Regions from separate parts of the Paenibacillus sp. Y568 genome, predicted to be linked through region 2. Evidence: predicted binding sites of a transcription regulator. Region 2 holds the regulator's gene; the other holds the start of a gene.

Region 1 (5,861 bases), on a different contig from region 2:
CTAGCCTTTACTGGGGACATGGGTACATGCGTGAAGCTATAGGTTTGTTATTAGAATTTGGATTTGAAGTGATGGGGCTCCATCGTATAGAGGCTTTAGTAGATCCTAGAAATGAACGGGCAAGTCAACTTTTCTTATCTCAATGTTTCCAGCGGGAGGGACGCCTTCGGGATTATCGACATACGGAAGAAGGATTTCAAGATGTCTACATTTATTCATTACTGTATAGCGAGTGGCTACATAAGCATAAATAAGGGGACGTCACGACGATTACTTCCGTACATTCATGGTTGTTGTGGATGATTCAACTCGATCCTCTTCTTGCGGTTATGATTATGTTGGAGGCTCAAGCGATGAGCTATAGTGCTGTTTCAAACTAAGATATAAATGATGTATAAGTCCACTAAAGACAAGTAACCATGCAGCCATTGCGATAAACACCATGAATCGGGGGATAGCTAGAAGAAAGGAAACTTCTAAGGCTTTCGATAACTGATAAGTGCTCGTAGTATACATGGCAAGTGGAAATGCCATCCCCCAAAATTGAGGGTCATAGGTTAATGGATAGCGGTGATATAGATGACGCCAGATCATAAGGATAAATAGCAAAGGAATCCACCATGTTCCTGTAACCCAAAAGAATAAAGTAAATCCTTTTAAAAATGGCGTAATCAGTATGAGGAGAGGCGAATGCTGTGAATGAAGGATTAAAGTAGAGCCAGCCAACGTAGTAATCGCAACAGCACCCATATTGATCCAATAAGGAGGAGTAAGCGCAGCGAATTTCAGTTCCACAAAAGTGAATCTGTAAAAGATGAGTGCAATGATGTTCAGATACAGCATACATCCCAGCAAGTACATACATAGCGTAAAGAATAAGATGATTTCTCTTTCATTTACTGCATAGGGAGAGAGCAAGGTACCTAATACAGATATGGATTGTGTTGAGACTGCTGCAATTAACCAAGCCCCGTTAATCCCCTCTGCTAAAGTAGGTTTATTCTTTCGAATGGTGACCGCAAAGAAAAATGTGTACATGATCAATACCCATAATGAAATACCTAGAAACCATAAAAAAAAGGCGACGGAATAATTATTATTGACGATAATAAGTTGACATCCTAAGACACAGGACCCAGCAATGATCGTGAAGAATCCGGGACCAGCAATGTGGCTGGTCAAATCCTCCTTTATTCTGGGAAAGTATAAGAATATACGAATGAGTGTTAATAACCATAATGTTGCGTAGGCCACGATATTGAAATACAACAAACCCTTGGAAATCGGGGTCATTCCGAGTAGAAATGTTGCGATAGACAAAGCTCCTGTAGCCATAATCACTGAGAAATAGCCCGGAAATAGATTGGCTGCTTTTTGTTGGATGAAGCTAACCATTCGACCAACTCCAATTTATTATTTTTCGATTTTGACTTTACTGCGCATTAGCGCTGCTAATTAAATTCTTTCTTTTTAATTATAGAGTAGAGGTTAGTGCGTCTTAGTGAGGACAGTCACAGGGTTAAATTGTACAAATTGGATCGGTCCTATTCGAATTCTACACATTTGTTGCATAACTCTGTGATTATTATTAATCTGTTGATCAGAGCATTAAGATCGTGATTGGTATCACAATCATTAGCGGAAATGCATGATAAATTGATTACCGAAGTAAGGATTGACGTTGGGCGGCGATTGCCGACGGAAAAGTCAGATGGAATTCGGAAATCGGTACAGTACAGGAGGTACGTATAAATATGAAGCATATCGCTATAACTTCTTCAACAGTGTCACGAGAGATTGATTTTATGGAAAGTTCATTCAGCGAATTAATTGATCATATCGTGAATGTGCATCATGGTTATTTGTACAGAACGCTACCTGAGATCGAACAATATCTGTATGAAATTGAGAATGTCGATGGAACGCGTCATCAGGAACTGACCAAGGTTCGCATGTTATTCACAGAGATGCATAAGGAACTGATGAGTCATCTGCCGAAGGAAGAACTGGATATGTTCCCAGCGATTAAGAGATTTGAGCAAGAACAATCGGGTCTCATATTTCAGAAATGCAGACGTATGATCGAGAAGCTTGAAGATGAGCATGAATCGTGTGAGTCCATCCTTAAACAAATTCGGGAAATAACCGGGGATTATACACTGCCCGAAGAAGCATCGGCCACCCATAAATTGACTTACCAAAGACTGCAGGAGTTAGAGTTGGATCTGTTTCAACATATACATTTAGAGAATAATGTTTTGTTTCCGCGCGTGATGAATACTTCTGTGTAACAGAAGGTGAGGAATTAAAGCGCAAACGGTAGTCCCATAAGCTTGGGGCTACCGTTTTCTTTATATTATAAGCGAGTAAAGGTTTCACTTAATACTCTATCCCCTATATTTCCACCAAAAGGGGTGCCATTCTTAAAAAGAACGGCACCCGTTTCTACTTGTTTGCTATGCAGTTAGTGTTCTCCGCCACAACCGCAGCTTCCCCCACAACCGCAACCACCTGCTTGCATTTCACTAGTCTCTGGTATTTTGTTGAGTTCAATGGCTGTAGTGAAATACTTGCTAATTGAATTGTGAAGTTGGTTGAATTCTTTCTGTGCATATAGAAATCTACGTATGACATCATTATTGTATAAGGCACGTTCCTCCTGTTCGTAGTCGTTGATCTCCGCCTCTGTTCGTACTAATCCTTGAGCATCCTTTTGCTGAAGGGTACGATGGTTCTCCAAGAATCGCTCATATTGCTCAATCGCGCTCTCGTCTTCTGTGAATTGGTCGATCATTTGTCGCAATTCCTTATATTCGTCTTGTTGCAGTAACGCTGAGCAAAGCTCCGCCATTTTCTCCAAGACTGCATTTGTATTCATTTTAACGATCATGGACTTGCCCCCCTTATTATCTTCCTCATTTACTCTACAACGAGTTGTACGACACCCATGTGACTGCTCTCACAAATGGAGTATTTTTGGGGTGGATGAGTGGGACGCTCTGATTCAGAAGTGGATACATCTTAGGGATCTGGAACCCCTTCGCATTTTAGTCGTTAGGATTTCAACAAATAGTCGATGCATTCATGTTAGATTTACTGTAAAATACTAGAGGCATATCTTTCATTGAACAGTAGAAAGGAATTAAATGTTGTGAATTCAATACAAGGTAAACAAAGAAATTTCATTATGGCGGGTATTCTACTATCCACCTTCTTATCAGCAATTGAGGGCACGGTTACTGGACCTGCGGGTCCGGCCATAGTAAGTCATTTTGGTGGGATGCAACTGATGAGCTGGATATTTACCGCCTACCTTCTAACGATGGCAGTCACCACGCCTATTTTTGGAAAAATTAGCGATATCTATGGTCGCAAACCGGTATTTATAGCCGGATCGCTAATCTTCGTCATTGGATCGTTGCTGTGTGGATTCTCCCAGAGTATGGAGCAACTCATCATCTTTCGTGCAATTCAGGGGATTGGCGCAGGGGCAATTGTTCCGGTATCCTTTACGATTATTGGTGATATCTATCCTATTGAACAACGTGCTAAGGCTCAAGCGTTAGTTAGCTCGATTTGGGGTATTTCTTCCTTAGTTGGGCCATTAATCGGAGGTTATCTTGTTGATTATTGGAGCTGGCGCTGGATATTTGGATTTAATGTGCCATTCGGTATTTTATCGATCCTCCTTATACTACGGTATCTTCCCAAACATAATGTAAGTCGCAAAGCTAAGGTTGATATTGCAGGTGCGGTTACATTTACGATTGGTGTTACGGCATTATTGTTCTCACTAGCTACAGGAGGGCAATACTTCGCATGGAATTCACCATTATTAATTGGATGTATGGTGATTGCAGTTATTTTTTTAATTCTGTTCTTTATTGTAGAGAACAAAGCAGAGGAGCCAATGCTCTCACTGAAGCTCTTTCGAATTCGCGATATTGCCGTATCGTCTATTGCAAATTTGCTCATTGGCGCGCTCTTAATTGGACTTACAACGTATACTCCTCTGTGGATTCAGGGTGTCTTGGGCAAGAATGCCACCTTCTCGGGTCTAGCCATGGCTCCTATGTCCATCGGTTGGATTATAGGGTCTATTATTGGTGGGAAAATGTTAATTACAGCAGGCTCGCGTAAGACAACTGTGATTGGCATGTTAGGTATCGTGATCGGTGCTCTAGGCATGGCATTCATGACTGGAGAGACACAGAGTGTGATCTTGTTGAGTCTTACATTTATCTATGGAGTGGGATTCGGATTTACTTCCACGGTATTCACACTTATTGCACAGTCTTCTGTGGGTTATCATCTGAGAGGTTCCTCTACAGCGCTCAACACGTTTATTCGTTCGCTTGGGCAGACAGTGGGTGTAGCTGCTTTTGGTTCATGGATCAATTTGAGAATGGCAAACTTAATACAAGATACACCGGGTGCAGAGAACCTGGACCAATCAGATATTAATAAGTTACTCACGCCTGAAGGTAATCAGGGCATATCAGAGTCTGTGTGGCTCAGTATGCGCAGCGTGATGGAGGGAAGTTTGCATTCGCTCTTTATCGTTATGGCCATCGTTGCAATCATCAGCATGTTGGTAGTGACTAGGTTTAGAAATAAAGTTCCTTCCGAAGAAGGAGAGTCGTTGACTCCAGAACAATCATAACTTATGTAGTAACATAACGAAGAACCTGAGGGAAGTTTTCCCTCAGGTTCTTTTGTTCAAATATAAGAAAGTCGATCTATTCTTGTTTTACTGTATAAGTTGGAACCTCTTTACGTATTTGCTATTTCCGCATAGAAGGAGAAAGTCTCTCCGCTTGAATTCCCATTTTCTTGAGCAGTAAGATCATTTGGCATTTCTCTTCGGCATTTAGTCCACTGAGTGCTCGATGAATTCGTTCTGAGAATTTGGGATACAAATCGTTCATAAGCTGCTCGCCTTCAGCAGTCAGCTCGGCAAAAATAACACGACGGTCCGTAGGGCAAGGCTTGCGACGGAGGTAACCACGCTCCTCCAATTTATCTATAACATAGGTGACATTTCCACTCTGTAGTAACAACTTAGCGCCAATCTGCTGAATGGGTTGTGCTCCTTTATAATAGAGAACTTCCATCACAGCAAACGCTGTTGGGTTGAAGCCTTCGATCTTACTTCCCATTACGGCATGCTCATTCACACTCTTGAACGATTTGGCAAACACACGGTACAAGTGTAGAGAGATTTGAGTATCTACTTCTTGAATTTGAATCAAGCTTCTCACCGCCTTTACATTCATAAATGGCTTAATTTGATGACTATATTTATATACTAAGCGAAGTGTTATCATGATGGACATGTGATTTGTCACAATCACAACACTTTTTAATATTTAAAAATAAAGCAATTATCGCTCTACAGTCTCACATAAGATCATTCTTGCGTATAAGTCTTATTTCATCCTGTAGACCGATGGTGAGCAAGACCACATCCCTTATCGTATAGATATAGATTTATACCTTAGAGGAGTGGAAGAATTGAATCAATCCAATCGTGTTAATATGACCACTAGAATGCCCTTACTAGGCAATCGCTCATTTGTAGTACTGATTACTGCACAGATTATTTCTAATTTAGGAGATTGGTTACATATCCTAGCAATCTTCACTTTGGTGGGTTTTAAATGGAATGCAACTCCGTGGGAGATCACTATTTTCTCGCTTTGCGTGGCTATTCCTATGATGATTGGTGGTCCTATAGTAGGTGGCGCATTAGTAACGGCTTATGGCGCAGCCTTCATTGTCTCCGGTTCTTTGATGTTCATATTGGGACTAGGTGTACTGTTCGTTAGATTCTGGATAGAAAAGAAGGATACCGACATTGC
Region 2 (5,861 bases):
CACCCCTGAGATGGGAATGGATTCTTTTGTTAGAGGACAGGGTTATTATAAGTTACTGATGTATCGTCAATCTATACAGCAATTTTCTCAGATCGTCTACGATTATCCAGACAGTTTACTTGCTCGGATGTATATTGCGATGGCTCACCTTCATTTGGAGGAAACGACAGAAGCTTTAGAACATTTCCAATGGATTCTTCCACTGGCGGAGCATAAGAAGTTGAAAGCTATGATCTACAATGCATTAGGCTGTATTCAAGCTAAACTTGCGGATACGGGGAAAGCCCAGGAATATTTCACATTAGCCTTACAAAATGATCCGAGCTTACCTGATCCACTTATTAATCTGCAAGTTTGCAATCAAAATCGCGGTCAACTCCAGTATGGAAGTCAGCTCATTTCATTAATTTAGTATTGACTCAAATTAAGGCGATGCCCGTACTTGCGAAAGCGACGGAGTATCGCCTTTTCTTCCGTCCTTTAAAAATGATGGCTTAGCTGGGTCTACTTGATGAATAAATTCTGATCTTCTGTTATGCTGTTAGAGAGACTGGATTGAAGGGAATATTTAAACATGAAATTTGCCGTACTGGACTTTGAAACAACAGGCAACCAGTCCGCCGATGAAATTATTCAAGTTGGACTTGCCATAATCGAAGAAGATCAATCGATATCCCGTGTTTACGGGTCTTATGTTAATCCAGGGATTCCAATCCCGCCATTTATTTCTAATTTAACAGGTATAACCAATAGTGATGTTGAGAACGCTCCTTCTTTAGAAGAGATGATGATGGAGTTAGTTCCCATGCTTGATGATGTGGTATTAGTCGGGCATAATGTTTCGTTTGATTTTAATTTTTTGCAAAATGCACTTGATCGATGTGGTTATTTACCATACAACGGTCGTATACTGGACACGATAGATTTCCTGAAAATCTGTTTCCCATCGTTAACCACTTACCAATTAGGTCTGGTATCTACACAATTTGGTATTCAGCACGATCGACCCCATCAGGCCGACAGTGATGCATTAGCAACAGCGCATGTATTATTGAAATGTCTGGATGAATTGATTAGTTTACCATTGATTACACTTCAAAGGTTGAGTGAGTTATTTGGTGATGAGGATAGTGATTTAGCTTGGTATTTCGATGGTCTATGTCGTGAGAAGGAAAGTGAACCCGCACAGGACCTTGAGAGTCATACCTTTTACCGACAATTGGCTCTAGCCGTAGAAGATTGGATCGATATCTCAACACCGCGTAATGATGCAGATGATAATCCTCTGAAATCCATGGATTTCCCGCAATTCCTTGAGAATATTGAAGAACGGCTTCGAGAAATTATGCCACAATATGAGCCGCGTGAATCACAGAGCATGATGTTTGGTGAAGTGATGAATGCACTTGCGAATGATAAGCATCTTCTAATTGAAGCAGGGACGGGCACTGGGAAATCGTTAGGATACTTAATTCCTGCCATTTATCAGAGTGTGAAAAATGAGCAGAAAGTCATGGTAAGTACACACACCATTAACCTTCAGGAACAATTGAGGGAACGAGATATTCCATTACTGACTCAGGTCGTTCCTTTTCCATTTAAAGCGGCTATTTTCAAAGGGAGACAGCATTATTTGTGTTTGAGAAAATTTGAACATAAAATAAACAAGAGAGACTTCGCTAATCCTAAAGAAGATGTAATCTTAGCCGCACAGATGATTGTATGGTTAGCACAGACGGAGAACGGTGATGATGAAGAACTGAATCTTGGAGGGCGTGGCGGAGATTTCTGGGAAACCGTCTCTAGTGACTCTGATTCATGTCTTGGCCGTGCCTGCCCTTGGTTCCGTAAATGTTATTATCATCGTGCTAAGCATGAAGCGGGAATTGCTGATGTGGTTATTACGAACCACTCTAAGTTATTTACGGATGTTAAAGCTGGACATCAATTATTACCTGCTTATGAGCACTTAGTTATTGATGAAGCACATCATTTAGAAGACGTGGCAGGTAAGCATTTAGGTCTTCATATGAAATATTTCACCGTCGTCCATACACTTACAAGACTGTATAAAGATAATCGTAATGGACAATTTCCAGCGTTAATTCAACAACTTCGTTCTTCACATGATGAAAAGGCTTCGGATTGGATAACTTCCATCGATATATTGAGTGGCGAATTAATTGAAGTGAAGGAGCACTGGGACCGACTGAATGATATGTTGTTTGCTCTTCTTCCCGAGCGAAGTGATGCAGCTCCTGGTGAGACTGGACAATTCGTGCTTCGATTGCAACCTACAAAGAAACCAAAGGATTGGGAACTCTTGTCTGCAATTGAGAATCAAATATACGTAACGCTTGGAGAGGTCATTCGTAAATCGGAGAGAATGTTGAACGACATTAAAGAACTAGACGATTTCAACTCAGATAGTCTGATAACGGACATAAGCGGTCTGATTAAGGATTTATCGAGTGAACGCGAAGATCTTCACATGTTCATGGCGCTTAACGATTTAGGCAATGTTTACTGGATGGAGGCTAATGGACATTTCCGTAGCAAATCTCTACAATTGTATGCCGTGCCTGTCGATGTAAGCAAGCAGTTGAAGGAAGTGTTCTTCGATAAAAAGAAGAGTATTATTCTAACTTCAGCAACGTTATCTATCGAGAAATCCTTTCAGTATATGATTGAAAATCTAGGCTTACAAGAAGCATCAGATCAAGGTCGACTTGTAACAGTTCAGCTACCTTCGCCTTTTCGATATCGTGATCAGGCATTGCTCGTGATTCCACGTGACTTTCCAAGTGTTAAGGGAAGTGTAGGAGATGCTCTTTTTGTAGAGACGCTGGTGAAGTCGTTAGCTGACACAGCTATAGCTACGCATGGACGTATGTTAGTGTTATTCACATCCTATCGCATGCTTCGTCAAGTTTATGAACCATTACGTAATGAACTGTCTTCAAGTGATATAACGATACTCGGCCAAGGTGTTGATACTGGAAGTCGAAGCAAGTTGATTCGTCGTTTTCAAGACAGTAGTGCATCGGTACTGTTAGGAACAAGTAGCTTCTGGGAAGGTGTCGATATTCCCGGTGAAGCACTGACTTGTTTGGCCATTGTTCGACTACCATTTCAGCCACCGAACCATCCTTTGGTTGAAGCAAAGAGTGAACTTCTTAAGCAACAAAAGAAAAATCCATTCATGAAACTGTCGGTTCCGCAAGCGGTCATTCGGTTCAAACAAGGATTTGGTCGGTTAGTGCGTACTGCGAATGATAGGGGGATTGTAATCGTATATGATACGCGAGTAATCGAATCATATTACGGCAAACATTTCCTGTATTCATTACCTGGTCCTAAGATGGAGCATATGCCGACCAATCAAATGGTTCCACGGATTTCGGAGTGGTTAAGTGAAAGGGATCCTTCTTGAAGAAGGATCCTAAAGAGTTAATAATTAGGGGGAGCAAGAATGAAATCTGAAAAAATTTCAGAAGCTGTTGTACGCAGATTACCTGTATATCTGCGTTATCTTTCAGATCTTCAGAGACGTGAAGTAGCCACTGTCTCTTCACAGGAGTTAGGTCAAAAACTCGATTTGAATCCTGCACAAATTCGTAAAGATCTCGCTTATTTTGGAGACTTCGGACGTAAAGGTATAGGATATGACGTGGCCTATTTGATTGAGAAGATTGGTCATATCCTGAATCTCGATCAACAAATCAATGTGGTTCTAATAGGTGCAGGTAATCTTGGTCATGCTTTATCCAATTACAATGCTTATCTAAAGGAAAATTTAAAGATTATCGCTGTTTTTGATTCGTATGCTCCCAAGGTAGGTTCCGTTATTAATACGTTAAAGGTCCAACCTATGGAGGATCTAGTGGATACCATTAAGCAACAAAATATAAGAATAGGTATTATTACGGTTCCAGAAACAGAAGCACAGCATGTTGCAGATAAGTTAATAGAAGCTGGGATTAAGGCGATTTTGAATTTTGCACCTGTTGTGTTGAAAGCTCCAGCGGATGTTCGTATTCATGCAGCTGATTTCACAACGGATATGCTTAGTCTTGCTTATTATTTGGATAATGGAAAGGAAGAATCACATGACAGTGAACAATCAAACACAGAAATGGATCATTAAGAATGGTACGTTTGCTGTTCTGAATAATGAACAATCCGTTGTAAAGGGCTATATGCTTATTGAAGATGACCTTATAACGTATATTGGCGAGGACAAACCAGCTGATTCTGATCATATCCCCGTCGTTGATGGTACGCATCTTCTATTTTTACCTGGACTTGTGAATACACATGGACATGCGGCGATGTCATTACTAAGAGGTTATGGTGATGATTTAGCTCTCCAAGTGTGGTTGCAGGAAAAAATGTGGCCAATGGAGGAGAAGTTTACCTCAAAAGATGTTTATTGGGGATCATCGCTCTCTGTATTGGAAATGTTAAAAGGTGGAACAACTACTTTTCTAGACATGTATGATCATATGGATCAAGTCGCTAAAGTAGTGCAAGAATCGGGTATTCGTGCGGTACTAACAAGAGGTGTTATTGGGTTCTGTTCAGAAGAAATGCAACAACATAAACTTCAAGAAGCGATTGCCTTTGCAAAAGATTGGAACGGTCAAGCAGAAGGACGTATTACTACGATGATGTCCCCGCACGCGCCTTACACATGTCCTCCATCCTTTTTTGAGAAGTTTGTACAGGCAGCGCATGATCTAGATCTTCCGATGCATACACACATGTCTGAGACGCTGAGTGAAGTGGCACAGAATGTGACTGATTATGGTCTTAGACCTGTTCAACATTTAGAGAAACTCGGCATGTTCACACGTCCATCTCTTGTCGCTCATGGTGTACATTTGACAGATGAAGAAATTGACATATTAGCTGCCCATCAAGTGGGCGTGTCACATAACCCAGGAAGCAACTTGAAGCTAGCAAGTGGTATTGCACGGGTCACAGATCTATTGAAGGCAGGCGTAACTGTATCCTTAGGAACAGATGGTCCAGCGAGCAATAACAATTTAGATATGTTTGAAGAAATGCGTCTAGCAGCGCTTATTCACAAAGGTATTTCAGGAGATCCAACAGCAATTCCTGCTGCTGAAGCACTTCGAATGGGTACTAGTTATGGAGCCAAATCTCTATTTCTAGAAAACATAGGTAGATTGGCACCAGGTATGAAAGCAGACTTTATCGCATTAAATACCGATCAGGCTCATTTCCTACCACATACAGACTTCATCTCACATTCCATTTACTCTGCAAGTAGTAAAGATGTAGAGCATGTGTGGGTTAACGGCAAACAAGTTGTAAAGAATGGGGCTTGTCTTACTATGGATGAAGAGCGGATTCATCGTGAAGCTCAGTCATCTTTTGAAGGCTTATTAAACCGCTAAGATGATAGGCTATTCCTGATGAAAGGAAGTTCAGGTTGAAGAAGAACAAGAAGAGATGGATTTTACTAGGAATTGCAATCTGTGTGGTTGTATTGTTTGGACTCTATCGTTATTACATATATGTTATGAAGGACCAATGGAGCCAGGAAGACATCGCTATTACAGCAGCAAAGAAACAAACCGAATTAGTGAAAGTCACAAAAACGGACAAATCGGTGTGGGATAATGTAGTCTGGGTCATCGAAGGTAAAAATAAGGATGATCAAGCTCTTATCGTGTGGGTTCCATTCACAGATGAGTACAACGTAGACGAAACATCTGGGTCTGTGCATAGCGAATTTATAAAGGATGGATTATCTGAAAGACAGATTACTGCTATTATTCAGAGTGATCTTCCAAACATTGATGAGATTCGTTTACAGCTCGGGTTGTTTCATG

The links. Region 2 encodes Rex, which represses fermentation and respiration genes when NADH is low (regulators of the CRP and FNR family bind a similar motif). Its sites were predicted from a motif close to TTGTGAAATATTTCACAA; they were not measured.
Region 1: AC1D7X_RS06535 (hemerythrin domain-containing protein) is a predicted target of Rex. The motif match lies at 1,615-1,632, and genes of this name have one in related genera.

The regions. Positions count from the first base shown of each region.
Region 1 is NZ_JCAIUM010000003.1:301,903-307,763, forward strand. It holds gene AC1D7X_RS06525 (GNAT family N-acetyltransferase) at 1-254, shown strand, start outside; gene AC1D7X_RS06530 (tellurite resistance/C4-dicarboxylate transporter family protein) at 334-1,395, opposite strand; gene AC1D7X_RS06535 (hemerythrin domain-containing protein) at 1,755-2,291, shown strand; gene AC1D7X_RS06540 (YlbF family regulator) at 2,465-2,890, opposite strand; gene AC1D7X_RS06545 (MDR family MFS transporter) at 3,188-4,663, shown strand; gene AC1D7X_RS06550 (MarR family winged helix-turn-helix transcriptional regulator) at 4,785-5,252, opposite strand; gene AC1D7X_RS06555 (hypothetical protein) at 5,515-5,861, shown strand, end outside.
Region 2 is NZ_JCAIUM010000001.1:89,412-95,272, reverse strand. It holds gene AC1D7X_RS00400 (tetratricopeptide repeat protein) at 1-412, shown strand, start outside; gene dinG (ATP-dependent DNA helicase DinG) at 575-3,433, shown strand; gene AC1D7X_RS00390 (redox-sensing transcriptional repressor Rex) at 3,473-4,147, shown strand; gene AC1D7X_RS00385 (amidohydrolase) at 4,110-5,423, shown strand; gene AC1D7X_RS00380 (cell wall elongation regulator TseB-like domain-containing protein) at 5,459-5,861, shown strand, end outside.